Regions from separate parts of the Paenibacillus sp. NPDC058174 genome, predicted to be linked through region 2. Evidence: a T-box and tRNA genes for the amino acid it is inferred to sense, from the RefSeq annotation. Region 2 holds a T-box; the other regions hold tRNA genes.
The links. The T-box of region 2 lies ahead of leuS (leucine--tRNA ligase). A T-box ahead of a tRNA ligase gene usually reads a tRNA of that ligase, here a tRNA-Leu.

Region 1 (10,210 bases), on a different contig from region 2:
TTTGTTGGAAAATGCTCAATATTCATCACCAATGAATCGCTTAAATTGCGAGCGGGGATTCGAACCCCTCAGCGAGAATGCTTTGCTCCTGAACAGCATGCCTTGCGCGGATACCGCGCCGGCACTGCGGGATTATTCCTGCGGAATGAAATCCCTGCCCGGGTCCGGGCCAGCTCCTCTCTCGCTTTCCCTATTATTGCGCCTAAGCGCCATGCAGAACATGGCAAAAGTATGACGACTCTGCCTTTTTTCATAAAAAATCACTCTGGCCCCGCTACTCTTGCTACAATAGAGTGTAATGATGGAATGGGAGGGAACGGCAGATTGGCAAGGGAAAGCTTTGATAAAGAGATCCAGTTTCTGCGCATGCTTGCTTTAACGAGCGGGGCTTACAGCCGGCAGCAGTTCGCCGACCGGCTCGGCATTTCCGTACATACCTTCGATAAAACGATGCGCCGCTTGAAGGAAATTGCGGAGACGGCAGGACAGCAGGCGAAAGAGGAGCAAAACCTCCCCTTGGCCGAGCTGCTTCGCACCGGGTACTATGAATCCGCCGATCCGGTTCTGCTGTTTCTGTTCCGCTCCAAATCGGTCAAGGAATCCGAAAGCATACGGCTGTCGCAGATCATCATTGCATTGCAGGGAAAATCTTTAACGGCAGCCGAAGTGCTTCAGCAATGCTGCGACGGCATGTCTGAGGATATGGCAATGCCCGATGAGAAAACGGTCCGCACCGACCTCAAATATTTGGAGGAAACCGGAGTTATCCATAAGGAGCAGGGCTCACGCCCCCATCGCTATACCGCTGACAATCGATTTATAACGGAGCTGTCGGATGAGGAGCTGAACGATTTATATGCCTTTATCGACGTCATGGCGAATACGCAAATTCCATCCGTACAAGGCTATCTGCTACGGGACAGCTTGAAAAAAACGATGAAGCAGCGCGCGGTCCCGGAAAGCTCCTTTCTCTATAAATACCATTACCCTTCACGCATCTTGGACGAAGCACATCTCTATCCGATTCTGAAAGCGATTCGCGAGCGGAAAAGAGTCACCTTCCTCTATTTCACGCCAAAAGCCCAGCAAAGCTACGGCTCCAAAAATACGAATCCGCTGTTCGAGCGCGAATCGGAAGGACGGCAGCATACCGTATTGCCGCTGCGTGTCGCCTACGATCATCAATACGGGCGCTGGTATATGCTTTGTCATAATAGCCGTCAAGGGATAGCGATTTACCGGATGGAAGGATTAACACAGCTGCAAGAGAGTACTGCCGTAGAGGAAGCTGAATTTGAACAGAAGCTGCAAGCTTTGCAGCAGAAAATACGCTTTAGCTGGCTCGTCGACACAGGCAGAACAGTGACGGTAAAAGCGAGATTTTACAATCCGGAAGGCTCCGCCGCGAATTTCGTACGGGATCGGGTACGGCTGCAGGGACAATGGGGAACGATTACAGAGGAAAGCGAGCAGACTTTCATCTATGAGATTGCCGTTAACGGCACGATGGAGATTAAGCCTTGGCTGCGGAGCTTCGGCTCCAGCTGCGAGGTACTGGAACCCCGCTCATTAAGGAAGGAGTTCATCGAGGAATGGAAGGAGCTGGCCGCCGGCTATGAGCCTGTTCGAGAAAATCTATAACTACCAAATGATAGCGCGTCTAGAGGAAGCCGGGGCGATCGCGGTTACGGCGCAAGAACGTGAATGGCTGTCAGACATGCTGCGACGGTCGGAGGCTGAGCATGCTTTTTCACCGTCTACACTCGTCAAGCTTCGAGCTCTTGCAGGTGAGGAAGAGCACAAGCACGAGAGTGCACGGGACGCAGAAGAAATTTTAGAAAAAGCCGCCAGTCAGACGGGCCAGCTTTACCATCCGCTGCTGCGGCCGCTTCGCGAAGCGTTAACACGCAAGCTTGGCCTTCATCTGACTTATGCGATCAAAGACGGCACCGTCCGCGAGCGCCAGCACGGTTATCCGTATAAGCTCGAATATTCTATGGTCAAACGAGAGTGGTATTTGCTCTGGTTCCATTTGCGCAATCGTTCCATAATGACAACGAAGCTGCAGAACATTGCAGAGGCGGCGGAAGCCCCTATTCCAGCCCAGCAGGCTGAAGCGGCAGAAAAAAAGATGACCGTCTACTATGCCTCAAAGCAGCAGCAGGCGGTCATCCAAATCATGCCTCATTTCAACCGGGAGCTGTCCCGCATTTTATACGCGTTCTCCTGCTTCGATAAAGAGGTAAGCTATGAGGAATCTGCCGATACGTACTGGATTACGCTCGTTTACTTAAGGGATGAGAGCGATTTTGTGCTATCCCGTATCCGGTTTCTCGGCAAACGAATTCTCGTCACGGAAGGCGACTATCTGCGCAAGCGTATGTACGAAACCGCTCATAAATCGCTGATGCGATATGGTATTACTCCGTAACCATCCGGTTCGTCAAGGCGCCAAGACGCTGGATCTCGATTGTCACGACGTCTCCATGCTTCAAGTACACCTGCTTCTCAGGCGGAAAGCCCTGCACAACCCCTTCTGGCGTTCCTGTCAAAATAACATCCCCCGGCTCAAGCGTCATGCACTGGGAAATGTAGCTGATGATTTCTTCGCAATTATAAATCATGTCCGAGGTGTTGGAGTTTTGGCGCAGCTCGCCGTTCACTTTGCAGCTGATGGCCAGATCATTCGGATTCCCAATCTCGTCTTTCGTGACGAGATACGGGCCAAGCGGCGCAAATTTATCGCAAGACTTGCCGGCTAGCCACTGGCTTGTCCGGCTTTGCAAATCCCGGGCCGACAAATCATTGGCAGCACAATAGCCGAATACATAATCCAGCGCTTCTTCCTTGCTTACATATTTGGCCGTCTTGCCGATGACAATGGCAAGTTCCGCTTCATAATCGATCTTATCGCTGCTGCGGGGCAGAGGAACGTCCTCTCCATGTGCCGCCAATGCATTGGCGAATTTATTGAACAGAATCGGATAGGCCGGAAGCGGCAAATTTGTCTCCTCCGCATGCTTACGGTAATTCAGGCCGATGCATATGATTTTTCCCGGATTCGGTACGCATGGCCCCAGGGTTAAGTCCGGCTCTTCTTTAAATAATAAGCGGTCTCCCTCAGCCTGATTAACGAGGGACTGCAAAGAAGCCAGTGCCGCATCTCCCCCGTCAAGCAGCTCCTGCAGTGTAGCTGGCACTGCTGCATTAAGGCTTGCCGTTATTTTCCCCGCGGCCGCCTTTACATCCAACACTCCTGAAGCTGTACGAACGCCTAGACGAAGGCCGTCCGTTTCCATATAGGTCAACAAATCCATCTTGATCTCCTCCTTTTCCTCTATTGTGACGGTTCAGTTTCAACCGTGCAACTTTTTCTGTACAGGCAATAAAGCGCTTCCACTGGCTCTTATGGGCAATCTATGTTAGAGTAGCATCAAGACCTCTTAACCAAGGGGTCTTTATTACTATTAGGAGGAGATCAGAGTGACTGCTATGGCAACAACAACAGCAAGCAAACCCGTACAGCACAATCATGTTCGGACCGGGGGTGAAATCTACTATGAACCTTAGTATTCCGGAGTCCGGCTTGAAGTCTCGGCTCGTCCGTCAGCTCGTCGTATTAGGCGAAGAAAAGAAAAAGTTTCTCGATAGCTATTTTCCCGTTTACGGCAAAAAAAGAAATGAGATGAACAGCTACCTGTCCAACTATACGAGGGCGGTGGAAAAACTGCTCGAGTCTGCCGAAGACAATGAGGAAGTGTTAAACAACGTTGTCCTCATCGGCAGCCAAATTACGATTTCTTATATATCGGAACAATCGGAGCAAACGGAATCATTTACGATCGATTTTCCCAATAAAGCAAACGCAGAATATAATCGCATCTCGTTTCTGTCGCCTGTCGGCTACCCACTGCTGCTGACTGAGCCTGGCGATGTCGTAACCGTCGAGACCCCAGCGGGCGTTGTCCGCATACGTGTCGAGTCAATACGCCTCACCCCGGAAGCGAGAGGAGCGTGGATCGCATAAAGCATAAAAACACTAAATCGTATTGGTTTTTCAAATGGCTGTCCGTCGTATCCAGCGTCGCCATTGTCATTACGATGGTGTGGATCGTTATGAAGCTTACTTTAACAAGTTCCTAATGGGACGAAAAAGGAAGGGCGCCTGGATAAGCGCCCTTCCTTTTTTTAATGCGTGCGTAATGAGCGTAATGGTGTGTGAATACCGGATGGGCTGGGCCGACGTTGGGGCTGGGGCTAGAGCTGACTCAGGGCTGACCCTGGAAACAGGGCCGGGGCTGAGGCCAGAGCTGACGCTGGAAACAGGGCTGGGGCCGGGGCCGGGGACAGGTACGAATCTGCTTGCTTCAAGCCTGATCAGCCATTGGTATGCATGATATGCATCCTCCCTGCTGGACAACTACATATAGCGAAGCTGGTTCGTTATTTAGCGAACCCTTTTTCGCTGCACGGCCGGGTTGGGGGTCACCTTCACTCTACAGCGAAGTGAATTTCGCTATTCGAGAACCTATGTTCACGGAAAGCGAAAATGGCTTCGCTAAATTAAGTTAAGGGCATCCACTATGCCCGCTGCAACGAAAACAGGTTCGCTATACAGCGAACCTGCTTCGTTAACAACTGCATCTTTATCCGTAGTATAATAGAATTTATTCTCAGCTCTAGGAGGTCCTATGAAAAGATCAAAGGTTGTCGTCATCGGTCTCGCGGCCGTTATTGTGGTAATCATAGCCGGTGTGGCGGCATTGGGCAGCTTGCTCAGCAAGGTATAATTAGTTCAGTACTCTGATCTACTTGCTTTCTAGCTGTCTTTCCAGCAGTCTGATCAAATCCGATACTAGATATCCGCGTGAATTGCCAACGAAAATTTCAATAAACATAAGAAAAACCCTTGCGTCGCAAGGGTTTAATTGTTAGGTTATGGTGCGGTAGAGAGGACTCGAACCTCCACGGGCGTACGCCCACTACCCCCTCAAGATAGCGTGTCTGCCATTCCACCACTACCGCACGTATAGGGGAAAACCTTTTAAAGAAAATGGTGAGCCATGAAGGACTCGAACCTTCGACACCCTGATTAAAAGTCAGGTGCTCTACCAACTGAGCTAATGGCTCTCATGATTGTAAAACGAACTCTTGAGAGCTGCTTCACTTACATTGAGGAAATGGTGACCCGTAGGGGATTCGAACCCCTGTTACCTCCGTGAAAGGGAGGTGTCTTAACCCCTTGACCAACGGGCCTTAATTCAATTACTGTCGTTCAGACGACGTTTTTTATTGTAACATCTTTTCCGCTTCAGTACAAGCTTTTTTTTCGATTTCTTCAATCCATTTATTGGTTTGATTCATCTCATGCTTATTTGAGGCGTAAAAAAAAGACCAGCTGTTGAACGGCCTTTCCGTCACAATAACTTAGAAAAAATATGGCGGAGAGAGAGGGATTCGAACCCTCGCACCACTTACGCAGTCTAACCCCTTAGCAGAGGGTCCCCTTGAGCCACTTGGGTATCTCTCCATGGCTCCCCGAACAGGACTCGAACCTGTGACAACTCGATTAACAGTCGAGTGCTCTACCAACTGAGCTATCAGGGAATATGTGCTAATTATTTATTTCGTGTGTCTGCCGTGTAACTCAGCGGCGACAAGTAATAATATATCACGGCTTCTCCATGAGGTCAAGCGTTTTTAAAAATAATTTTCCGCGACATTTTCCGCAGGCATATCGGGCTGGATTTAGCCTTCTCCGGCGCGGGTATTCCATGCCGCAATTGCCGCATACCAGCTTGTACCGAAACGGCGCAGGCTTGCGCTCCGCCCGCTCAGGAAGCGACTTGCAATAGCGGGAACCTCCTACATGTGCCAGCAGCTGCTTGAAGTCCTGATCACGATGCTGATAGCCTCTCTTCATAATATGAAGATGATAATGGCACAGCTCATGCTTAATTATTTTTTCCGTTTCTTCCTGCCCGAAGTTTTCGAGCTGATGCGGACTGATTTCTATATTATGTGATTTCGTAAAATAACGTCCGCCCGTCGCCTTCAGCCTGCGGTTGAACGTTGCCTTATGCTTGAAGGGCCGGCCGAAGCTTTCCAGCGACACTCGCTCTACCCAGAGCTGCAGCGTTTGATCATTCATTAATAATGTCATCGTATTCTCCTCCACTACTTGAATTTTAAAGCGTTCATACGCTACACTTCAAGTAGCAATTATATCGATCGGCGATTTGCCGCGCGAATACGCGTCATGGATCGAACCGAGGGGAGCTTATTTTCAGATGCCAACTATGCGCTATGTAATCATGAAGGACCAAGAAAACCTGTTTTTCGTCGAAATGCCGGAAACTCACGCTTATCAATTAAGCGCGCTAAACCTGCGCCTTCATAAAGAGATCGATAAACTGACGGCTGACCGCGTTCCGCAGCTGCCTTATGCTGTAGCCGAATGCGACAACGTCGAGCTTCACGACGCCGAGCTTGCGATTATTTCCGGTCTGGACTACATTAACCAGCTCGAGAGCGACTTCGCCAGCGTGAAAGAATCCGCCTACCCGCTGATCGCCCTGCTTACCGAGATTCGGGCGCTTCAAGCACAGCTTGAGCAGTGGTATGAAGATGAGATGATCTAGGACCTGCACGGATACCCGCCCTCCTCCATATGGTAGTAATACATCATGTTAGGCCGGGAGGAGGACGATCCGTATGCCGCAATGGCTGTGCAACCAAATGATGCGCGCCTTTCTGAAAAAGGACCGCAGACAGATCAAGCTGTTGAATGAATGCTGGTATTTCTACCGCAACAGACAAAGTCCTAAAGGTGAAGAAGACAGCTCTGAGCTGACTACGCTTCATTAATAGCGATTTATGATACTTACAGCTTGATACACAAATAAAAACCCGCAGCCGAATTTTGGCTAGCGGGTTTTTGCCGGATATGCCTATATGCCGAACTTAGATTTTGTTCCAGAACGTGATATCTTCGATAGGCAGACGCGAAGTCAAACGGCCCTCAGTCGCCGCTTTGCCGATCGGAATCAGAATCGTTGGCGCGTAGCGGTCCGGAATGTTGAAGAACTCCTTCAGCTTCTGACGGTCATAACCGCCCATAGGAACCGTATCATAGCCTTTCGATTTGGCAACGAGCATAATTTGCATCGCGACAAGACCCGCGTCGAATACCGCTACTTCGTGCAAACGCTCCTTCGGAATCGATGTATACAGCTTAACCGAGTTTTCCGTAAATTGCTTCGCAAATTCCTCTGTCATATAACCGGCTTCAACAGCCAGGTTATTGATCTTTTCCACATGCTTATACAGTTCCAAATCGCCGAGCAGGACAATAACAGCCGAGGAGTCAACAATTTGCTGCTGGTTGTTGGCGATTGGCAGCAGCTGCTTCTTCAGCTCCTGATCCGTTACGACGAGGAAACGCCACGATTGCGTGTTCGAGGAAGACGGCGATTTCGTTGCCAGCTTCAAAATCTCTTCAATTTCTTCTTTGGCGATTTTGAATTCCGGATCGTAGTGGCGAACGGAATGCCGGCCTTCCAGCACTTCTAAAAAGGTTTGTACTTGTGCTTCTGTTTGAGTAGTCATTATGGAATCCCTCCAATAAATTTTATCTGTGCTTCATATTGCTCAGTTTAACGCAAAAAAATGCATTTCTTACTGTGTACGATTTCACACAGTTAAAACCGAAGTAACTGTGATGAATTATGCTCAGTATAAATCGCCATTTCTCTTCTGTCAATCGGGTAAAAATAACTATACTCCCAGCACCGTACTTGCCGTTTCTTCCTTGTTCAAGTGCTTCAGCGCGCATACGCGGTCCGCGAGCTGCAAAAGGGTCGTCTGCTGCAGCGTTTCAACCGTTTTACGCTCCACTTCATCGGTAATTTCAACAAAGGCTTGTTTCATTTCTTGCCCAAACTCGTGTACGCCTGTTGTATCCAGCATCCCGCTGCACAGCGGTTCCCCGACCTTGAGCGCGAGATAGACGTCAGCCAACGTAATCGCCTCAGGCGAACGGTTTAAGCGATAGCCGCCGTCACGTCCCTCTCTCGTCTCCAGCAGTCCTTCACGGGCCAGCTTCGCTAGTACACGCCGCAGCATGGTGGCCTCCGACTTCAAATATCCTGCTAGTTCATTGCTTGAGCAAGCCTGCTGCTGCTTATGCGATAAGACAACCATCGCCTGCAGCGACAGTCCGAACCATTTATGAGTGGGCGATACGACGCATTTGCCTGTCTTATCCGTCTTGTTATCCGGTTGCATACATGCATCCTCTCCTTCCCTTATAGGATATTAGAGGTTCTATACTCATTATAAAGGGCCTGCCTTTTGACAGGCAAGCCCAGTTGATTCCTATTTTAGCCCTGCTTGCGCATCGTCAAGCCAACACGGCCTTTTTTCAAATCGACGTTCAGCACCCAAACAGTAACCGTGTCGCCGACAGAAACGACATCCATCGGATGCTTGATAAACTTGTCGCTCATTTGCGAAATGTGGACGAGTCCGTCATTTTTAATGCCGATGTCGATAAAAGCGCCGAAATCGATAACGTTGCGAACCGTGCCGTGCAGTTCCATCCCCGGCGTCAAATCTTCAATGTTCAGCACATCGGTATGGAAAATCGGCGCAGGCAGCTCCTCCCGCGGATCACGTCCCGGTCGGAGCAAGCTGTCGATAATGTCCTTGAGCGTCGGAACGCCGACGCCAAGCGCCGAGGCAACAGCATCCGGCTGAACAGCCGCAAGCTTCTCCTTCAGCTCATCTGTACCGATCTGCTTCGGCTTAACGCCAAGCTCGGCAAACAGCTTGTCTACGACGTCGTAAGACTCTGGGTGAATCGGTGTCTGGTCGAGCGGATTCGCTGCTTCCGGTATGCGCAGAAAGCCGATGCACTGCTCGTACGACTTCGCACCAAGCCGCGGCACCTTCTGCAGTTGGCCGCGCTTCGCAAACCGTCCGTTTTCCTCCCGGTACTTCACGATATTACGGGCAATTGTTGCATTGATGCCGGCTACATACGAAAGCAGCGAGGCCGACGCCGTATTGACGTCTACACCTACATGGTTAACCGCTGACTCTACAACGCCGCCAAGACTCTCATCCAGCCGCTTCTGGCTTACGTCATGCTGGTATTGCCCTACGCCAATAGCTTTCGGCTCAATCTTCACAAGCTCCGCCAGCGGGTCCTGCAGACGCCGTGCAATCGATACCGCGCTGCGTTCCGCAACATCCAGCTGCGGGAATTCCTCGGCAGCCAGCTTCGATGCCGAATAGACGCTGGCACCCGCTTCACTGACGATAATATATTTCAAATCTCCGCTGCCGGCTTGTCCCGCTTCTTTCCGCTTGCCGATAAGAGAAGCGATAAACTGCTCGGTTTCACGCGAAGCCGTGCCGTTGCCGATGACAATCAATTCGACTTTGTACTTGTCAATTAATCCATTTATCAGCAGCTCGGCTTCTCTAACCTTGTTATTCGGCGGTGTCGGATAAGATACCGCTACCTCAAGAAGCTTTCCGGTATCGTCTATGACCGCCAGCTTGCAGCCCGTACGGAATGCCGGATCGACGCCAAGGACGATATGGCCGCGTACAGGCGGCTGGAGCAGCAGGTTGCGCAGGTTTTCCGAGAAGATCGAAATCGCATGCTCTTCCGCCTTCTCAGTCAGCTCGCCGCGCACCTCACGCTCAATCGACGGCGCGATGAGACGCTTGTAAGCATCCTCAATAACGGCAACGAGCACTTCGCGTACGGCAGCGGCCGTATAGTTGCGCAATATTTTCCGCTGGATGTAATCATGGATCCGTTCCGCCTGAATCGCAAACGACACCCGCAATATATCTTCCCGCTCGCCCCGGTTAATGGCCAGCACGCGATGCGGAGGCAGCTTGCGAATCGGTTCTTCGTAGCTGTAATACATTTCGTAGACCGACTCGGCGTCTTTGTTCTTCGCTGCCGTTTGAATCAAGCCCTGATCGAACGTATGCTTGCGTACCCAGGCTCGGATTGCCGCCTCGTCTGCAATATTCTCGGCCAGTATATCCATCGCGCCTTGCAGCGCATCCTCCGCGCTTGCAACGCCCTTCTCCGCGTCTATATAACGCTTGGCTTCAGCAAGCGGCTCGCCCTGCTTCGGCTGCGACCAGAGCCAATCGGCAAGCGGTTCCAGGCCGCGTTCCTTGGCTA
Region 2 (10,210 bases):
GAGTGTTCAGCAGTTGGTTCGACCGGATACTCGTCGATGCTCCATGTTCTGGCGAAGGCATGTTCCGCAAGGACGAATCGATGATCGCGGAATGGGAAAAGCATTCCATCGAGCGCTGCTCGGTCATGCAGTGCTCCATCTTGAAGGATGCGGCACAAATGCTCGCTCCCGGCGGGAAGCTGGTCTATTCGACCTGTACGTTCTCACCGGAGGAGAACGAAGCGCAGATTGCATTGTTTTTGGCGGAGCATCCGGATTTTGAAGTGGTGCCGGTTAAGCCGCAGTATGGGTGGACAAGCGGACAGCCCGATTGGCTTGCGGAAAGCGAAACGGCTGGCCTCTCTGATGAGCGGCTTGCGTTTATTGGCGGAACCGTCAGGCTGTGGCCGCAAAACATTGAAGGCGAGGGCCATTACGCCGCTCTGCTTCAGCGTAAAGACAATGGCGAAGGCGGCAGCAGCCGTGAGTTGGAGCTGGAGGAAGCCGGCGATGTATCGTTTGAGCCGCGGCCTTCGCATGGAAAGAGGGCTGACCATCGCGGAGGCAGAGGAGATAACGGTGCCGCGTTGCGGGCATCAGAGAAACGCGGCGGCTCCGGGAAAGACGGCAAGCTTCGCAAGACGGCTGGCGGCAAAGGGAGCGGTGCGTCCCGCCAGTCAGACACGGCCTTGGACCCGTTGGCCGCTTGGCGGGCTTTTGCAGAAGCGCAGCTCTCCGGCGTATTTGATGATGGGACAGCCCGGCTTCAAGCCTACGGTTCCCGTATATATTTACAGCCGCAGGGGCTGCCGCCGCTGGATGGTCTTCGCGTCATCCGCGCAGGCTGGTTCATTGGCGAAATGAACAGCCGCGGGGTGTTCGAGCCGTCGCAGCCGCTGGCAATGGGCTTGCGCCAAGAAGAGGCGCTGCGTACACTCAATTGGAGCGCGGACGATCCGAGTGCGGTACGTTATTTGAAGGGGGAAACGCTATTTGTAGAGCCTCCTAAGTTGAACGTATCCGCGGATGAGGAGAATGAGCGCGGAATTAATACACCCCCTTTTAAAGGCTATGTGCTCGTATGCGTGGATGGATTCCCGCTGGGGTGGGGGAAATATGCCGATGGCAGAATGCTCAAAAACGAGCTCCCGGCAGGATGGAGGTTGATCTAGGCAATGGCGAAGAAAATGAGGCTGGACAAGCTTCTTGCTCATACCGGCTACGGTTCGAGAAGCGAAATTAAAAAGCTGGTTAAGCAGGGCGTTATACAGGTGGACGGAAAAACAGCCAAGGACAGCGGCTTGACGGTTGATCCGGAGGTGCAGGAAGTAACGGTTGACGGAGAGGCTGTCGTCTATCGTGAATTTATTTATTTGATGCTCAACAAACCTCCGGGTGTTATCTCAGCGACGGAGGACCGGCGGGAGAGAACCGTAATTGATCTGCTTGAAATCGACGATCAGATTATGGAGCCGTTTCCTGTCGGCCGGTTAGATAAAGATACAGTTGGACTGCTGCTGCTGACGAACGACGGTCAATTGGCACATGAGCTGCTTTCGCCGCGAAAGCATGTTCCTAAGACCTATGAGGCTCGCGTTGAAGGAGACGTTGGCGCCTCGGATCAAGAGGCTTTTGCAGCAGGCGTAACACTTGATGACGGTTATGTGACGATGCCGGCAGAGCTCGCTATTAACGGCAAGGAACAGGCGGGTGAGAGCGTCGTGTCTTCTATTTCCTTAACGATCATGGAAGGCAAGTTTCATCAAGTAAAGCGGATGTTCGAAGCGGTCGGCAAAAAAGTGATCCACTTGAAGCGGGTGTCGATGGGGCCGCTTGCACTCGATGAGCAGCTTGAGGAAGGGGCTTACCGCGAATTGACGGAGGAGGAGCTGGAGCTTCTTAGGAGGCGCGGCTAAAGGCTTATCAAACCAAAAAAACCGCGGGGAGCTAAACTCCCTGCGGTTTTTTCGCATGTTTTGAGTTCAGAGGGGGTGCTTACCAAATCCCTCTGGAGATGATAACCAGAAGAATGAACAGGACCAGGATGAACCCTGCTGCCGAGCCTCCATGTACACCAGACATGCAAATTCCTCCCCGTACATAAATTCCGGCGGTTATGCAGTCGACGCCTTGCCGCTCGGTATACTCTATCATATGTAAAAAGCCCGGTTTCGAATGGACGGATATCACGGTTCCAATACATTTGGGCATCTGGGGGAGAAAGAGGAGCAGCGTTTCGGGGCAGGGAACTTAAGGACAAATGAACGGGCTCGGCAATTGTACCGAGCCCGTTGTTTGATGTTATTAACTGCGTCCGCGGCGATTGCCGGATGGGCCGGACGGGCGTGTGCCCCGGCTGCTGGAGCGCGGGCCGCCTGACTTGCCGCCGCCGCTACGGCTGCCGCTGGAGGAGCGTTCGCTGCGCTCCTTGCTGGAGCTGCGTGTACCGCCCCATGATGCTGGCCCCTCTGGCGATCCGGCGCTGCGTGCGCCTCTGCCATCACGTGCAGGAGCACCGCTGTTGCGTACGCCCCGGCCTTCGCGTGCAGAAGCGCCGCTTTCGCCGCGCGAGCCTCGTCCTTCACGTGCAGGAGCACCGTTCCGGCCTCCACGGCCAGCAGCGCCTGCGCTGCGCGAACCTCTGGCGGTTTCGCGCTCTTGCTGCCAAGGATTCTCGCTTACGCCGGATACTTCGGCTTCGCTGCGTTTGTTCCTGCTGCTGCCAGTTCCAGTCCGGTTGTCGCGTGCGGTTCTGCCGCCGCTTCTGCCAGCACTGCTGCCGCCGCGACCACGGCCGCGATCATTCGCGCCTGCTTTCGCATTGCGCTCTCCGCCTCCGCGGCGTCCGCCGCGCTCTGCACCGTTGCCGCCTTTGTCGGAAGCTTTGGCTGAAGCTCTCGGCGTGCTGCTTGCAATAAGATTGCCTTCCGAGTCGATTGCTCTCCGTTCGAGAACGGCATTAATGCTGCGCTCGATGTGCTGAATCGCCCCCCGGTCATACGGCGATACGAGCGTTACGGCAACGCCTCGTTGTCCCGCGCGGCCGGTACGGCCGATCCGGTGGATGTAAATTTCCGAATCCTGCGGCACATCGTAGTTGAAGACGTGGGTCACGCCTTCAACGTCAAGGCCGCGGGCCGCGACATCGGTCGCAACAAGAATTTGGAGTCTCGCGTCACGGAACCGCTTCATGACTTGCTCGCGTTTCGCTTGCGTCAGATCGCCGTGCAGCTCATCGGAAGCGAAGCCGTGATCCTGCAGCGCTTCATTAAGTTTTTTCGCGCGTACCTTCGTCCGGCAAAAGACGACCGCCAAGTAAGGGCGGTGCTGCTGAATCAGGTGAATAAGCGCATCCTGGCGTCCGCGGTCGGTCGTTTCGACGACAAGCTGTTTAATGCTGTCCAGCGTAACGTTCGCGCTTTTGATCCGAATGTCGACAGGCGTCTTCATATAATTTTCCGCAAGACGTTTAATGGCGTCCGGCATCGTTGCGGAGAACAGCATCGTCTGGCGCGCGCGAGGCGTTTGATCGATAATGCCTTCAACCTCCGACAAGAAGCCCATATGAAGCATTTGGTCCGCCTCATCAAGTACCAGCATGCGCAGCTTGCCGAGACTGATCGTCTCGCGTTTCATATGATCGATCAGGCGGCCCGGCGTCGCTACAACGATATGTGGCGCATTGTTCAGCTTGCGGATTTGGGCGACGACATCTTGGCCGCCGTATGCGGCAAGCACCTTAGCTCCAACTACAGGTGCAAGCTTTTTTAGCTCGCTCGTAATTTGAATCGCCAGCTCGCGAGTCGGCGTTAAGATGAGAGCCTGCACCTGCTCCTTCGTTACGTCGATTCGTTGCAATATCGGCAAGGCAAACGCGATCGTTTTGCCTGTTCCAGTCTGTGCTTGGGCAATGACGTCTTGTCCTGCAAGCAGCACGGGAATTGCCTTCTGCTGCACGGGAGTCGGCGTTGTAATTCCTTCGTGATGAAGCTTGTCCGTAAGCTCGGGAATGATGCCCATGGTCGTGAATTCGGTTGACATTAGTTTAATTTCCTCATTTCATCTGTTTCGTATGGTGTTTAGTATAACAGTTGTCTTCTAGATGTGCATCTTTTGGCAGCATATGCTATGCTGTTTTTCATAAAATGCTAGCTGTAAAGGAAGGATTGCCGTGAACGGAACAGAACGCGCCCATGTAAAGCCCGGGCTTGAGGTCGATATTGTATTGAAGCAGGATCAGCGGACAGGGAAGCTGACGCGGGGAATCGTTAAAGATTTGCTGACGAAATCGGCGAATCATCCGCATGGAATTAAAGTGAGGCTGGCAGACTTTCAAGTCGGCCGCGTTAAGCATATTCACGGGTCATAAGGAGCGAGCGGCGTGGCATTCGGAATTAAGAGAGCCGAGATGAATGAATGGAAGCGAAAGGTGTCTCAAGGCGAGATTGCATACTTGACCCATTATTGGCTCGATCCCAGGTTCCCAAATATGAAGACCGTCACGAAGGTCGGGTGTTCCGATCTCGACAAGCTGGCGGCGTGGTGCAGAGACAACGGGCTTAATCCCCGTTATATTCATGCCAGAGAAGAATATCCGCATTTCGATCTGCTTGGGCCGAAGCAGATCGAAATTTTGAAGCGCGAGAAACTATTCGACCAGCTGGAACGTTTTCACTTGTAGTTAACAGAGCTTGGACGAGCATACGGAAGTGGGTGGGCGAATGAGAATCGTAGTACGCGCTGCGGCTGCGATCGCAATTTTCTTATATACGTTTCTGTTAGTATATTGGATGTTTGTCGGGTTTGGCAGGCAGGCGAGAAGAGGCGGGGAAATGATGTATAACCTCATGCCGCTGTCCACGATCAAAAACTATTTTATTTACTTTGACCACTATAGCTTTACTACTTGGCTGATTAATATAGGCGGCAATGTGCTCGTCTTTATTCCGTTTGGCGTTTGCTTGCCGCTGGCATTCGGGTGGGGCTTCAAGAAAATGATGATTAATTTCATTGTGTTTATCTCGACGCTGGAAGTGCTGCAGATGGTAACCAGGCGAGGCAGCCTGGACGTAGATGATGTGTTGTTGAACAGCTTGGGTGCGGCGATCGGCTACGGCGTGTACAAGCTAGTCTTCGGAACGCGGTTTATTCCGCAAAAAACCGGACACAGCCGTAAAGCTTGACGCTTTGCGGTTTGTGTCCGGTTTTTTTTGCTGGAAAAGCTATTAAATAAGAAGCTCCAGCCATTGCTCTGGCGTTACGGGTCCGAAGTAGTAAGGCAGGTCCGTATCGGATAAAACGGCCTTTAAAGCTTCAGCATCGTAACGCACGCCGACCAGCTTGTCTGCAAACTCGCTGCTGTCGCCGCGGCCGAAAAAGTCGCCATATACGGAAGCGCCGGCAATGACGCCTTCCTCAACTTGGAGGCGAACGTCGAAGGTACCAGCCCCCTCGATCCGTTTGGTCTGCCGCATATTGAAGGCCGGGGAACGGCCGTAATTCCATTCCCAGCTGCGATAGCGGTCTTCCGCCAGCTTCCGCACATTGGCCTCGTCCTGCTCGGTCAGCTCATAGAACGGAATCTCTTGCTCATCTTCGAAAATCGAAGCGAGAATGCTTTGACGGAACTGCTCGATCGTAATCGGCTCGCTTAAAAATTCAGAAATATTCGCTACGCGGCTGCGAATCGATTTGGTCGATTTAGATACATATTTCTCTGCATTCACTTTCAGCGCCGAGACGACATTTTCGATTTCGGAATCGAACAGCAGCGTGCCGTGGCTGAACATTTTACCCTTTGTGGAGAACTGTGCATTGCCGGAAATTTTCCGTTCTCCGACTTGCAGGTCATTCCGGCCCGTCAATTCAGCTTCAACACCCAGCTTGCGGAGCGCCCGCACGACAGGCTCGGTAAATTTTTTGAAATTATGAAAGGACTGGCCGTCATCCTTCATAATAAAGCTGAAGTTCAAGTTGCCCAGATCATGATAGACGGCGCCGCCGCCGGAAAGCCGGCGAACGACATGGATGCCGTTTTCCTTCACATAATCCGCATTGATTTCCTCAACTGTATTCTGGTTCTTGCCGATAATGATAGACGGTTCGTTTATGTAGAACAGCAAATAATCGTCGTCGTCCGGCAGCGACCGCAGCACATATTCCTCCAGTGCCAGGTTAAGCGTCGGGTCGGTAATGCCTTTGTTGCTAATGAAACGCATATCGGTCTCTCCTTTTTGTATATAAGTCAACAAGCCTTCATTTCAATAGTATAACCTTCCTTTGTCTATATTGCATTTATTAGATGGACACAAGGCACGGTGAAAATAATTATGGTTCAACGGGAACTTTTATTGCTCTTAACCAGACTTAATAATGGGAGGTGTTGAGGCTGGAGACGCATTATTTGCAGCATTTGGCGGCCGGCTATGACCGCGGCGCCGTACTGGAGGAGCTCATGGGGCAATACGGCGGCGATTTGTGGCGCTTCGCTTATTTTCTGACGAAGCGGGCAGATGCGGCGGATGATGTTGTGCAGGAGGTGTTTCTTGCCGTTTATGAGCAGATATATGCTTTTCGCGGCGAAAGCTCGGTGCGCGGGTGGCTGCTTACGATGACAAGAAATAAAAGCTATTCCTATTTGAAAACGGCCTTTGTCCGAAAGGTGACGCTAATGGACGTAATGGACTTCGGCTCCACATCGCCGTCTGCGGAGAACGAGCTGCTGCTCCGGGAGGATGTTCGAGAGCTGTGGGATTCCGTTATGGAGCTTCCGCTAAAGTTTCGCGAGGTGCTCATTCTGGATTACCACTATGGCATGTCCATCCGGGAAATGGCATCCCTTCTTCACTTATCGGAGGGGACGGTCAAATCGAGAAGCCATCGTGCTAAAGGAAAGCTAGCCCGCTTATTGAAGGCGACCAAAGGAGTTGATCGAATATGAAGGACGACAATCAGCCCGGCATACCTGAATGGAGCAGGCGAATGAAGGAGTCGCCGTTCCTGCAGGAGCCTTTTACCGAAAATTTGAAAGAAAAAATTCGGAGCGAAACGGCGAAAGGGACCGTTCGCAAAAAGAAGGCAAACCGGTTACGCTGGCGTGTTGGAGGAATTGCGGCGGCAGCTGCGCTGATCGTTTATGCGGTGTGGCTTGCACTGCCTAATCAGATTGGGCATTTGCTAATTGCGACGTCGGATCCGGTACAGCTTGAACAACGTACAACCTATGCTCGCGAGGGCAGGGAGCTGCTGGAGATGCTGCCTGGCGGCGATTTCGAAGCAGGCACTCCGCAAGGGCTTATCATTTCGTTCAAAGAGCCGTTTAAGGTCTACGAGGGCAAGACGATCTCGATAAAAGCCATACATGCCGAGTCTGGCATAGAGGAGACAATCGTTGCAGGCGATAAAATAACGGAGCCAAGCAGCGGCTACGACACGCTTTCCCGGTACGCGATTGCCGGAGCGGGGGTTCCTTTATCGGGGTATTGGCGGTTTACGGTGGAGCTGGACAGCGTATTTTACGGTGATGCCGTGCTTAAAGCGACAGAGCCTGCATGGGAGGAAAGTCAGACCTTCGTCTCGGGCTCTTATTCGGTACGAGGCATACCTGGACGGCTGGGTGTGACGGATTATCCATTTGTCGCCGGGCAAGCGAATAAATATATGTGGTGGCTATGGGGCGAGGAAAGCGAGCTGCAGGGCGAGTTCAAGGCGGTAGCGGCAAAAGAAGGGGGAACCGGGTTGATTGAGCTGTTCTCTATCCCTAGTACGGGATCCTCCGTAGCCGATTACGCGGACCGGTATTTCCCGTCATCGCTCATGCTTCCAGAGGCCGGCAGATGGCGCATTATGGCGTATGTCGACGGCAAACTGCTGGGCAGTATTACAGTGACGGCTGAGGAGCCGGAGGAATAACGCTGATTGCTTGTCCGATATCTTGACATGAGCGCGCCGCTTCTTTAATATATAAGAAAGCTAAGCTAATTTTTTTGAAAAATATAATTGGCGTTGAAGAGGAACAGTAATGTCGTGTTGCAAGGCTAAGAGAGCCGGCGGATGGTGCAAGCCGGACCTGCAGCGATATGAACTCGCCTTGGAGCCGCGCGTGAACAGCGCGCCGTCTCGGCCTGCGTTAAAGGCATTGAGTGAGCGGAAGGCAAAGCATGCCGGCCGTTAACTAGGGTGGTACCACGGGAGCAATCTCTCGTCCCTAGCGATAATACGCTAGGGGCGGGAGTTTTTTTATTTGACCAGCAGATATGAGAGGAATGTGTGACAATGAGTCAGGAAAAGCAGCAATTTCACAGCTATAATCCGCTTACGGTTGAGCCGAAGTGGCAAAAGTTCTGGGACGACAACAAAACGTTCGCAACGACAGAGGACCCGGGAAAACCGAAGTTCTATGCACTGGATATGTTCCCTTATCCTTCCGGAGCAGGCTTGCATGTAGGCCATCCGGAAGGTTATACAGCTACCGATATCGTATCCCGCTATAAGCGGATGCGCGGTTACAACGTATTGCATCCGATGGGCTGGGACGCATTCGGATTGCCAGCGGAGCAATACGCGATGCAGACGGGAAATCACCCGCGTGATTTCACGGTAGAGAACATCAACAATTTCCGCCGTCAGATTAAAGCATTGGGCTTCTCCTATGACTGGGACCGTGAATTCAGCACGACCGATCCCGATTATTACAAATGGACGCAATGGATTTTCATCCAGTTATATAAGAAAGGTCTTGCTTATGTAGCCGAAGTTCCGGTCAACTGGTGCGAAGCGCTTGGTACGGTTCTGGCGAATGAGGAAGTCATCGACGGCCTTAGCGAACGCGGCGGTCACCCGGTAGTCCGTAAGCCGATGCGCCAATGGATGCTCAAAATTACAGAATATGCGGACCGGCTGCTTGACGATCTGGAAGAGCTCGACTGGTCGGAGAGCATCAAGGATATGCAGCGCAACTGGATTGGCAAATCGACTGGCGCAGAAGTCACCTTTGCGATTGACGGTCATGAAGCTTCGCTCGTCGTATTTACAACCCGTCCGGACACGCTGTTTGGCGCTACTTACTGCGTACTGGCTCCGGAGCACGAGCTGGTTGAGCAAATTACGACGGAAGCACAGCGTCAAACCGTTGTCGACTACCAAAAGACGGCATCGCATAAAAGCGATCTGGAGCGCACGGACCTGGCGAAGCATAAAACCGGCGTATTTACCGGTGCTTATGCAATCAACCCGGCTAATGGCGTAAAAACGCCAATATGGATCGCTGACTATGTACTGGCCGGTTACGGCACAGGCGCTATTATGGCGGTTCCTGGCCATGACGTTCGCGACTGGGAGTTCGCGAAGCAGTTTGATCTGCCGATTATCGAAGTTGTACAGGGCGGCGATGTAACGCAAGAGGCTTATGCAGGAGACGGTCCTCACGTCAATTCCGATTTCCTTAACGGATTGAATAACGAGGCTGCAATTGCAGCAATGATTGAGCATCTGCAGGCTTCCGGCAAAGGACAGGGCAAAGTGACCTACAGACTGCGCGATTGGCTGTTCAGCCGTCAGCGTTACTGGGGTGAGCCGATTCCGGTTCTTCATCTGGAAGACGGAACGATGAAGACGGTGCCGGAAGATCAGCTGCCGCTGGTACTGCCGGATGTCGATGCGATTAAGCCGTCAGGCACAGGCGAATCGCCGCTTGCGAATGTAACGGAGTGGGTTAATACGATCGATCCGGAGACGGGCATGAAAGCGCGCCGCGAGACGAACACGATGCCGCAATGGGCGGGAAGCTGCTGGTACTACCTGCGCTTTATCGATCCGCACAACGACAAGGAAATCTGCTCGCCTGAGAAACAGAAGGAATGGCTGCCAGTCGACTTGTACATTGGCGGAGCCGAGCATGCGGTGCTTCACTTGCTGTATGCGCGCTTCTGGCACAAAGTGCTCTATGATATCGGCGTAGTCAACACGAAAGAGCCGTTCCACAAGCTTGTCAACCAAGGGATGATTCTGGGCACGAACAATGAGAAAATGTCCAAATCCCGCGGCAACGTCATTAATCCGGACGATATCGTCAACGAATTCGGCGCAGACACGCTGCGGATGTATGAAATGTTCATGGGGCCGCTGGAGGCGACGAAGCCTTGGAACACGAACGGGGTGGAAGGCAGCTACCGCTTCCTCAGCCGTGTATGGCGTCTCTTCATTAATGAAGAGGACGGCAGCCTGAATGCGA
Region 3 (10,210 bases), on a different contig from region 2:
TGTTCCCGTACAGTGCTACTGAATAGATGCTGTTCACTTAAGCGCCTCGCGTGACCAGTAATATCCTCAATCCACTCCTCAGCCTGTTTCAACATTACTGTGATATCACCATTTTCAGCAAAATAAGCTGTTATACCTTGTATATCACGTAAACACTGTAATTTCTCCCTGCCCTCATCAAGACGTGTACCATCTGACCTTACTTGCTCACTTGAAATAGCAGCAACTTCTTCAGAAATATATTCCGTATACGGTTGAAGAACTTGAAGTTTATACCGAATGTATTCTCGTCGTTGATATATCTTTTCAATGTTTTGAGAAAGATATTTTGTAATAATATCCCTGTAGTCCCGGTAGCCAGATAAATCAATTACGTCCTTCGGACGGTGTCTGGGGAGATCGCTCAGGTAGTCCTCCATTGAACGAGCAAAGTCAGTAAATGTTCTTAACGTAGAATGCCAAAGTCGATAAGTATCCTCCCAGTCAACACGGTAACCTTTTCCTACATGCTTGGCAGTCCACTCAACTAGTTCAGCGAGACTCTGAATAAAATGTTCGAGCGCCGTTGGATTAAGACCCGCCGCCTTATCTCCTTCTTCTTCTACTTCTACTCTTAATTGCTCCAGTTTTAGAGCAACACGTTCTGCTTGATAAATACGAGGCAAGTTCTTGAGTTCCCGAAGATTAGCAGGCTTGCTTTGCGTAGGAACCAACCTAATCAAGCCCCACTTCACCAATTGATCAAGATTTCGCCGACAACTTAATTCATCATAGTCTGGATAAACCAACCGAACTGCATTAAGAACCCTATCTGAATGAATGTAATGAATATGGGCTTTATGTTCACGGTAAAAGAAGCGCATAATAATGCGACAGTAGGGAAGTTCTAAAACTAGATATTCTGCTTCCTTCATATTATTCAATGCGGCTTTATCGGTCATTAATTGAGCCCCCAATCTCAACTTTCATGGAACGGCATCAGCCCTTACTTAACATATCCTATGAAATGCAAAAAACTAATCCAAATCGAACATGTTGCATAAATTGATTAATTCGTCTGTTGGAGTTAGCGAATCTCCTCTTTTCGTAGTTCTCCCTTGTTCCGAGAATAAATACAAATTTTTTTTTGAACGTGAACATGCAACGTAAAGTAATTTTAGTGTTTCAGTAGTTCTACTATCTTTTTTATTAATAATAAGATCCCAATTCGGTATTAATCCATTTAAAAATCCAAAAGCAATAACAGTTGTATATTCTTCACCCTTCACTCCGTGATAAGAATTTATAACCACTCCACTTTTTTCTTGGAAACTTTTTTTGAAAGTATTCATGTCTGCAGATAAACTATAGTCAGTAATTCTCTGATTAATTTTATCGATAAAATCAGTGTATGCTTTTTTTAAGTGGTTCTCTTGTTCTAAATCAATTACACAACTAGAGCACAAAAAATCTAATGTATTTGTTAACGTTTCTACCCCATTCTCATCACATACTTCTGCAGAATTAATGCATTTTAAAATAAAGTAACAATCAACGTAAATAGGAAGATGTATTTTATAATCCTCTGTTAAAATTGAAATGATTTCATTCGCTATACGTTTCCTCATGCTAGTGTTCTTTCCAGCTACTGAAAACTTGAGTTTAGAAATAAGATAGAAAACATTCATTGGATCATATTTGATGGGCGTTACATCCGGAGCATCAAACCCTACATTAGGCAACAACGCACGCAGCGATTTGCTGACAGGATATAAAAGTGCCCATTGTGGTGCAATGATACAGATTTCTTTTTCAGGAACCCCGAGTTCTAATTGTTCGTTGATAATTGTTGCGATTTTTACGGGAAGATCATCCTTATCTATTGTTTTGTCATGAGTTATTATCCCTAATTCATCTTTCAAATTTGATTCAGATGAGATATCTGATGAAGCTACTTGAAAGTTAGAATAAAAGTCAATGACTCTTTGAGTGGAACGATAACAACCATCCAGTTGTTCCACTTCAAAATTCGTACCACATATTTCATCCAATTCAGTTTTACTTTTAGCTATGCCACCTATCCCACCGTATATTGCTTGATTAACATCGCCTATAAAAAAGAATTTAATTCTATTATTTTCACAAGCAATGAGCCCCAATATCTTGTACTGTATGTCATTAGTATCTTGATATTCATCAACATGAATACTTCGCAGTATGTTAGAAAGATTTTGTCTTATAAAAGCATTATTATTTAGCAATTCAAATGATAAATCTAAAATTATATCAAAATCGATTTCTTTATTTTCTTCCAGCCTTCTTTTATATTCTTTATCTATTTTAGGGTGTGCGAACGGATCTTCATTGAACCCTAATCTAATTTGAAACTGCTCACATATTTCTTTAATATACCTTTTTTGGACAAATTCATCTATGATACGATATCCCCGACTTATACGTTTTGAATACATAGAATATGGTCTTATAATAAATTCCAAACAAAATTGATGAATAGTTCCTGCCCAAATTTTAGAAAGATCAATATTAAAGCTTAAAAGTCTATTTCTTATTTCTTCAGACGCACGATTTGTATATGTAATTGCAATATTTAAATTATTTGAATCGGCATGCATTATTGAAAGAAATGCTAGTCTATAAGTAAGTGTTCTAGTTTTTCCGCTACCAGGACAAGCGGTTAAAATCGCATTTTTATCACTTGTACAAACTGCTCTTTGCTTGGGATTCAGATCAGCTAAAAACCATAATTCTTCTACGTTCATTGTTTTCACCCTAGATAAAGATTGTCCATTTTTTCTAAAAACAACGAGACTATATCTGAGGGATAAGCCTCACAAAATCTAGATATTGCCTGTTCCTTCTCTTCCACGGTTACTGCTCCTTTCATTATTGAAAGCATCTCGTCATTGCTTACGCCATACGCAGATAAAGAATAAGACACCATTTTGAGTTTGATTTCTGTCGTAATAATTTCTTCGCAAGCAAATGCTATTGCAGATAAGATATAAGCAGGTATCTGAACGGATTCATCTATTTTACTAGCAAGTAATGTCGCATACCATCCTTTACCAACTGATTTAGCCAATGTTAATACAGTATTTGCACGTTCTTGATCTGTTCCCTTCAAAGATTTTTTATGCCTCTGTATTGTCGCAGCATCAGAGTAATTAATGTCAATAATTTCACTTATAAAAGTTAAATTATCATTGCTGTTCGCAAATTCAACTTCAAATGTATTTTCAGCATAGAACGTTGAGACCCAAGGGTTATTCTCAAATAAACGATTAAGCTTAGTTTGTCTACTAATTCCTCTTTGCTCAGCATTTTCACTATAAAAAGAACTGCTAACTTCAACTGCTTGAATATCTCTATCAGTAATAATGGAACAACGTCGTTGAATTCTGTCATTATCAAACAAACATGCAATGTACTCAAATACAGTACTCCCGACATTTACTAATCCTATCCCCAGCTCATCGAGTGTCACTCCCAACCCAATTTTGACCATATTAGGAATTAAGATTTCTTCTCCATCACCCTCGACTAGAAGAACTCCTTTTGAGAATAACAAGACAGACCGTTTTGCATCAAGGTATCTTTCAATACACTCAGATAACTTTAAATTTTTCAATTTAAGGTTATCCTCTCCAAATTGATCCAAATTTAAAATGGGTTGCATTACATGCGATACGTTTCCGATAGTCTTTACAACGTTTATCTTGCTAATCTCTGAAACTTCCGAAAGATGGGCTGAATGAGTTGTCATAATAACTTGAGTATAATCTTTCGTAAGTTTTAAATTGTCAAATAGGGTCTTCTGAATATGAGTGTGAATATGTGCTTCAGGTTCTTCAATAATCATTATGTTAATAAGTTCACGGGTACGGTTGAATTTGTATTCAACTAATTTAAGCGCCATATAGATCATATTTAAATGACCAAGTCCCAATAATTCGATATCATTCTGATTAGATGGCTTTATTGATAAATAACGAGACAACGCGTTTATTTCATCATTAAGCTGCGATTCCAATGCAATTTCAGGAGAATAGACCATTCCAATCATGTCCATGAGCTTAGAATTAACTTGTTCGCCAATTTTTCCAATCTGCTCTACTTCAGAAATAGAAGCATTCAACTCACTAATCTTTTCTTTTATCCTTTCAATATCAGTTGGCTTAATCTGGGCTTCTACCACCTCTACGATCCTTCGAATAGGATTTCTGGGCTTACGCATTTCATTCGCAACATCTCTTAGCGCATCTATAAACATTACTGAGATATGTTCCTGAACATCTGTAATATTCAGCTTACTTCCTAATACCGCTGCGTCATCATCGTCAGGGTTACAATAAACTCCATGTTCAAAATCACCCACAATATTTCTGTAAACCTCTGGATCTGTAAAATCAGTTTGTGAACGTGATGTATAATAAAACTCATAATCAGATAGCTTAACCAATCTAATACATTCATCAAATTCTGCTTTTGAATCCGCCTCATAAAGTTTCTTTCTTAAAGCTTTCTGAGGTCGAATAAATAAAGTGACTACTCCAATATCCTCATTACCGCTATTGATATAAGATTTAAGGAAATTTTCATTTTCTTCTTCTGGAACAATTTCGGCACAGACTTCATTCTCCTTGTCTGTTGTTGTAATGTCCACAAAAACACCAGATATAATAATCCAATGTCCACGCCATTCGTTCAGATCATATGAAAAGTCACTATCTTTTAGTTTTTTACTATTATAATAATAAGAATCATCTAATAGAAGTCTTAATGCATTAACAGTATTAGACTTTCCGGAATCATTCTCACCAATAATCGTATTGGCACCTTGAGAAAAGTTAAATTTTACCGATTTCAAATTTTTATAATTAACTACCTGTAAATATTTCAAGTACATAAAAACATTCTCCTTATCCACCGCAGATTTATACAATAGATTACGTTACTTTTCGGTAATTTGTATTGTTGAGAAATTGGTGCGGTTGCGGGATAATTTGCAACCACCACAAAAGATGAACCTAAACCGGCTCAAAAGAATGGTTATTAATATGTCCATAGTAATTCTTAGGCCACAATACCATTATCATATCAAAAACTATTAGAACTAAAATTCGACACTTTCCTTGATTACCCTTTTTTAATAGTTACTAAATGAACTAAATAAATTATATACTATACCCCAATATTTATATGTTATAGGCAGTTCTAGCAAAAAACCTATCGCACAGGTTTCATACACAGTCTGATGTGTCCTGCTCTTTCTACTCTCTTTTCTAAATTCCATTATCAGTAGGATCCACAAAGAACCTTCGCCACAATGTTTGTTCACTAAGATTATTCGCTTTCTTCCAATTGATGAACTATATAAATGCTTCTTCCATCCTTGCTGGTGCAGATTTCTTCACTCCCGTTCATCCTTTATCAGCAACGAAAAAAACCTCCTTCAACTACCTGAGCTAGTCAGATAAGTCAAAGGAGGTTTTTTCATTTCCATTCAAATCCTGTATACTTTATTCAAATACACAGAACTATGTTTTTATTGCAAGTATGTACATCGTAAAAAACCAATAAGTTCAAGGTTTTTTTAGTATGCCGAGGACGGGAATCGAACCCGTACGGTGGTCACCCACCGCAGGATTTTAAGTCCTGTGCGTCTGCCAGTTCCGCCACCCCGGCATGGTTGATGTTTCAAATGGTGGGCCCTGAGGGACTCGAACCCCCGACCAATCGGTTATGAGCCGACCGCTCTAACCAACTGAGCTAAGGGCCCTCGTAAAAATGTCCGTGCGACATTTAATCGAAAGGTTGGTTGCGGGGGTAGGATTTGAACCTACGACCTTCGGGTTATGAGCCCGACGAGCTACCGAGCTGCTCCACCCCGCGACAGTTCCATTTGGTAAAACATCGTAATGGCGACATCAATTAATATACAACATACGCTATTACATAGTCAAGCATTTTTTTCTCTGCTAAGGAAAATAAATGAACAACGCCATTTTTGAAGCTTTACGGCAAGAAACGGACCCCGTATCTTCCCTTACGCGAGCGGAACACTTCGATCTCCCTAGGACAATCGTAGCCGTATACCCACCAGTCATTCTCCATCCTTCGAACGAGGACGCCTGCCTGAAACTTCGTTTCGTACAGCCTAACCCAATATATCCATTTCACTGTCGTATCCCTCCTTGGTTTTTAGAGTACCCTAATTTAGCAGAATATAAAGATGCTCCCACGGAGCAAAAAGGAGCTGATCATGATGATGCAATTCGGCATTGCTGCATTTCCGTCAAAAGAGGTACAGGATTTCGCCAACGGCTGGCGGATCCGCCATGATCCCAAATATAATGCGATCCCTCCTCACCTGACTCTCCGGGACAAGGAAGAGCTGTCCAAAGAGCAATTGAAAGAAGCAGTAGCACATTTGGACACGGTCACTTCCGCTTTATCGCCGTTCACGATCCGATTTAATCGCGTGTCCACCTTTTTCCCGGTCAGCAACGTGCTCTATTTGGCGCTGGAAGACCCGCTGCCCGTTCAGCAGCTTCAGCAGGCAATATGCAGCGGGCCGCTAGCTATACCCGCTCCTAACTACGTCTACACGCCGCATGTTACGATCGGCCAGCAGATGGAGCCAGGCGAGCTGCATGACTTGTATGGCAACCTCCGGATGTCCGATGTGAGTCTGGAATCGGTCATCGACCGGATACACCTGCTTCATGCGACGGAGAACGGCTTCTGGACCGCCTATCAGTCGTTCCAGTTCCGCGCTTGAATTTCTGCCCCCAACAAAAACGAGCAACGCATACAGGACCTCTAAACGTCCCATACGCGTTGCTCGTTTTGATATTCATCCTGTATTGCTGCTTAACGCTTACTCTCCGGCTGCTGCTTTCAAAGCCGCTTCGTCATTGAGAGGCTTCACATCGATCGTTCCGCCTCCGTCAGTAACGCCGCCGGTCGGATTGTTCTTCATTTTCTCAAGGATAGCATTGCCTTTCGTTTCCCATTCCTGCAGAGCCTCTTTAACTGTCTTATCGCCTTTGACTACTTGCTGGAACAACTCATAGCCAGGCTGCTGCGCTTCCCACAGGTTAGGTTTTGTCCGCCACAGCGCATCAGCGTCGGTCGAAGTCGGAGGTACCGGCTTCAGCGTCGTGAACGCGTTAATGTTGTAGTTTGCGCCGTTTTTAGGCTTAATGAACTCTTTACGCGACACCAGCTCATATGTGCTGCGTGCTTTCAATTCAGCCCATTCTTTGCTGTTCGTGAATTCGATAAATTTCCAAGCGTCGTCCGGATTTTGAGCGTTTTGGTTAATCCCCATCAGCTGGCTGTAATAGATATTGCCGCCGACACCTGGTTTTGTCGCATGTGTAGGAGGTGTAACAACATCCCATTCAAACGTTTCAAAGCCTTTGATTTTCGATGCGTTGTTCATTGTATTGTTAATTTCGTTAATGTAGCCATAATCGCCTACCGTCATAGCCACTTTACCGCTAATGAACAAGTCACCGGAAACCGGGTTAAAGCCTACATCACCTGATGCTTGTTTTTCGTTGATTTTCTGCATATCTTCTTGCGTCGGAGAAATCTTCTCTTTGTACAAGCCTGCAACCGTCGACCATGCCATTTCCCAGTCACCGGAATTTACGAGCATTTTCTCGCCTTTGTCATCCCACATTTTCAGCTGCAGCGCAGCTCCAAAGGTCTGTGCGTCGCTGAAGCCGTCGCCTCCCCAGCGGTTGATTGACAGACCGAATTTGCGGTCCGCACCTGTGCCGTTAGCTACCAGACGGGCTTTGGCAATAATATCGTCCCATGTCATGTTGTCCGTTGGAGGCTCAACACCTGCGTCTGCAAAGATCTTCTTGTTATAGTAAAGAGCGGAGGATGAGAATGTTGGCGTCAACGCATACAGATTGTCGTCGCCTGCCGCTTTAATGCCGTCGATAACCGTTGGAACGTAGTCGCTCAGATCGAATTTCGCTTTCTGAATGAGCGGATCAAGCTGCTTGAGCAGGTTATCCTGCGTCAATCTCCGCAGCATGCTGTAGTCAATTACGACAACGTCTACCGGGTTTTTGCCGGTAAGCATTTCTTTCATTTTCTCATAAGGGTCCGGCTGATTGTTTGCGCCTTCTGGATTAGGCGTTTCGAAACGCTGTTCGTTCCAGTCAATCGCATTAACGATTTCGAATTCGATGTTTTTGTGTGTCATCTCATACATATCCGTGTACTGTTGACGGAAATATTGATCATTGTCTCCGCTTCCGTACAATACCCCAATCCGAAGTACGCGTTTTTCCGCTTCGCTATTCCCTCCGCTTCCGCTGCATGCTGACAGAAGAGCGATTACCATCGTTAGTGTCATGATGATAGCTACCCATTTTCTAACCGCTTTCCCCTTATTCATATTGACCTATCCCCCCAGTGATTTAGGCGGCGTAATGATGATACGCTCACCGTCAAATTCCATTGTTGCTTTGTCTTTGATCTCGAGTGCCGACAAATATTCTTTCGGCACCTGCAGCCGGCCTACCCGGTCAACCACGACATAGGCCTCGTGTACGGCTTGCAGCCCTGTACCCGTATGCTCTTCCTCACCTCCACCCGAAGTCATATTCGGATTCCGCTTAATGAATTCCGTACTCGTAAGCCCGTCGCGAATGGCTACGACGCGGTCTACTTTGCCGGCTAACGACAGGTCATGGGTTACGATGACTATCGTAATGCCCATCTCGCGGTTCAGCCTGCGGAAAATGCCCATGATCAGATCAGAGGTTGCCGTATCGACGGAACCTGTCGGTTCATCGGCAAGCAGCATTTTCGGACGATTGGACAAAGATATTGCAATCGCTACCCGCTGCTGTTCACCGCCGGAGAGCTGATGCAGCTTGTTATGCATCCTCTCCTTCAGACCGACCCACTCCAGCAGCTGCTTTGCATAAGGACGGTCTACTTTGCCGGAGAGCATCATCGGCATCTCCACGTTTTCTAGAGCCGTCAAATACGGCAATAGATTGCGGGCATTGTTCTGCCAAATGAAGCCGACGGTTTCCCTCTTGTACTTCACAAGCTCATCATCGGTGATTTTGAGCAAATCCCACGGTCCTACACGTACGGAACCAGCGGAAGGGTGGTCAAGACCACCCAATATGTTCAGGAGAGTTGATTTGCCGCTGCCGCTGTTGCCGATAATGGCCATCAGCTCTCCGTCTTCCACCTTCAAGTTCAAGCCTTGCAGAGCGACGACCTCAAGATCGTCTGACTTGTAAATTTTGACTAGACCTTCGCAATCAATCATTGTTGATTACCGCTCCTCTCCCATTTTGACCGCTTGATGCACACGCAGCCTGCGGATATGCAGGAAAAGCAGCATCGCGCCTGTCAGCATCATGAAGCCGACGACAGCGTATAGCTGGTTCGTATCCTTCGAATCAAAGATGACCCGGAACGGCGGAACGGTTTCCGCTATATTCTCCGCTGTCTGCAGAAACGGCAGGAACAGCAAGCTCGTTACTTTGCCGATTGCAACGCCAAGTCCGATAGACAGCCCCGCCGTGAACAGCTGCTCCAATAGCAGCATGCCGGTCAACTGCTTGCGGGACAGTCCCATCGCCCGCAGCACACCGAATTGAACGACACGGCCGGATAAATTAAAGAACCAGTAAAGCACATAGCCCATCAGCGTGACGATAACCGACACGAGGAATCCGAGCGATAGGATACCGAATACGCCCCCGCGGGTCGGATGCTTCGATTGGATCGTCAGCTCGGTTCGAACGTCCTTCACAGACGCCAGCTCCAAGCCTTGTTTCTGCAGTGCTGTGATGATTGGAGCAACCTTCGCATCCGGCTTCATCTTCAGCCAGACCTCGTACGGCATAATCGGAAGCTGATCGTACAGATAGTCCAGATTCGTAATGACAAATGGCGACTGATCCGGGTATTGACTCGGCCAGTATGGCAAAATGCCTACGATGACAAAATCAAGCTTGCCTTCCGCAAAGCCTACAGAAATCGGATCTCCCGGCTTCAGCTGATACTTCTCCGCTACCTTGGAAGGAATAAGTGCTGCTTGCTCATACATCCCCAAATAATTCAAATAATTGTAAGGATGCGTAGGGAATAAATCGTTGCGGAACCAGGCCACCTTGGCAAAATCGACATTGTCGATGCCCATTACCGTTCCTTGGCCGAT

Region 1: it has a tRNA-Leu gene. The T-box ahead of leuS (leucine--tRNA ligase) is inferred to sense a tRNA for this amino acid. The anticodon was not compared.
Region 3: it has a tRNA-Leu gene. The T-box ahead of leuS (leucine--tRNA ligase) is inferred to sense a tRNA for this amino acid. The anticodon was not compared.

Annotation. Positions count from the first base shown of each region.
Region 1 covers NZ_JBHVUY010000002.1:688,134-698,343, reverse strand. The annotation lists gene ACFVVF_RS14625 (helix-turn-helix transcriptional regulator) at 325-1,641, shown strand; gene ACFVVF_RS14620 (WYL domain-containing protein) at 1,616-2,431, shown strand; gene ACFVVF_RS14615 (fumarylacetoacetate hydrolase family protein) at 2,421-3,317, opposite strand; gene ACFVVF_RS14610 (GreA/GreB family elongation factor) at 3,560-4,027, shown strand; gene ACFVVF_RS14605 (hypothetical protein) at 4,015-4,143, shown strand; gene ACFVVF_RS14600 (hypothetical protein) at 4,203-4,397, shown strand; tRNA gene ACFVVF_RS14595 (tRNA-Leu) at 4,940-5,025, opposite strand; tRNA gene ACFVVF_RS14590 (tRNA-Lys) at 5,055-5,130, opposite strand; tRNA gene ACFVVF_RS14585 (tRNA-Glu) at 5,182-5,256, opposite strand; tRNA gene ACFVVF_RS14580 (tRNA-Ser) at 5,440-5,530, opposite strand; tRNA gene ACFVVF_RS14575 (tRNA-Asn) at 5,532-5,607, opposite strand; gene ACFVVF_RS14570 (SprT family protein) at 5,672-6,151, opposite strand; gene ACFVVF_RS14565 (hydrolase/acyltransferase) at 6,291-6,641, shown strand; gene cmpA (cortex morphogenetic protein CmpA) at 6,715-6,867, shown strand; gene ACFVVF_RS14555 (nitroreductase family protein) at 6,964-7,608, opposite strand; gene ACFVVF_RS14550 (RrF2 family transcriptional regulator) at 7,777-8,286, opposite strand; gene ACFVVF_RS14545 (Tex family protein) at 8,382-10,210, opposite strand, start outside.
Region 2 covers NZ_JBHVUY010000001.1:1,645,396-1,655,605, reverse strand. The annotation lists gene ACFVVF_RS07600 (RsmB/NOP family class I SAM-dependent RNA methyltransferase) at 1-1,151, shown strand, start outside; gene ACFVVF_RS07595 (pseudouridine synthase) at 1,155-1,895, shown strand; gene ACFVVF_RS07590 (DEAD/DEAH box helicase) at 2,284-4,020, opposite strand; gene ACFVVF_RS07585 (YwbE family protein) at 4,151-4,348, shown strand; gene ACFVVF_RS07580 (hypothetical protein) at 4,361-4,660, shown strand; gene ACFVVF_RS07575 (VanZ family protein) at 4,701-5,162, shown strand; gene lplA (lipoate--protein ligase) at 5,205-6,197, opposite strand; gene ACFVVF_RS07565 (RNA polymerase sigma factor) at 6,362-6,919, shown strand; gene ACFVVF_RS07560 (DUF4871 domain-containing protein) at 6,916-7,890, shown strand; T-box leader at 7,975-8,190, shown strand; gene leuS (leucine--tRNA ligase) at 8,254-10,210, shown strand, end outside.
Region 3 covers NZ_JBHVUY010000006.1:47,507-57,716, reverse strand. The annotation lists gene ACFVVF_RS23535 (TIGR02677 family protein) at 1-941, opposite strand, end outside; gene ACFVVF_RS23530 (UvrD-helicase domain-containing protein) at 1,017-2,759, opposite strand; gene ACFVVF_RS23525 (ATP-dependent nuclease) at 2,765-4,906, opposite strand; tRNA gene ACFVVF_RS23520 (tRNA-Leu) at 5,600-5,685, opposite strand; tRNA gene ACFVVF_RS23515 (tRNA-Ile) at 5,703-5,779, opposite strand; tRNA gene ACFVVF_RS23510 (tRNA-Met) at 5,816-5,892, opposite strand; gene ACFVVF_RS23505 (hypothetical protein) at 6,016-6,180, opposite strand; gene ACFVVF_RS23500 (2'-5' RNA ligase family protein) at 6,263-6,781, shown strand; gene ACFVVF_RS23495 (ABC transporter substrate-binding protein) at 6,881-8,422, opposite strand; gene ACFVVF_RS23490 (ABC transporter ATP-binding protein) at 8,429-9,313, opposite strand; gene ACFVVF_RS23485 (ABC transporter permease) at 9,320-10,210, opposite strand, start outside.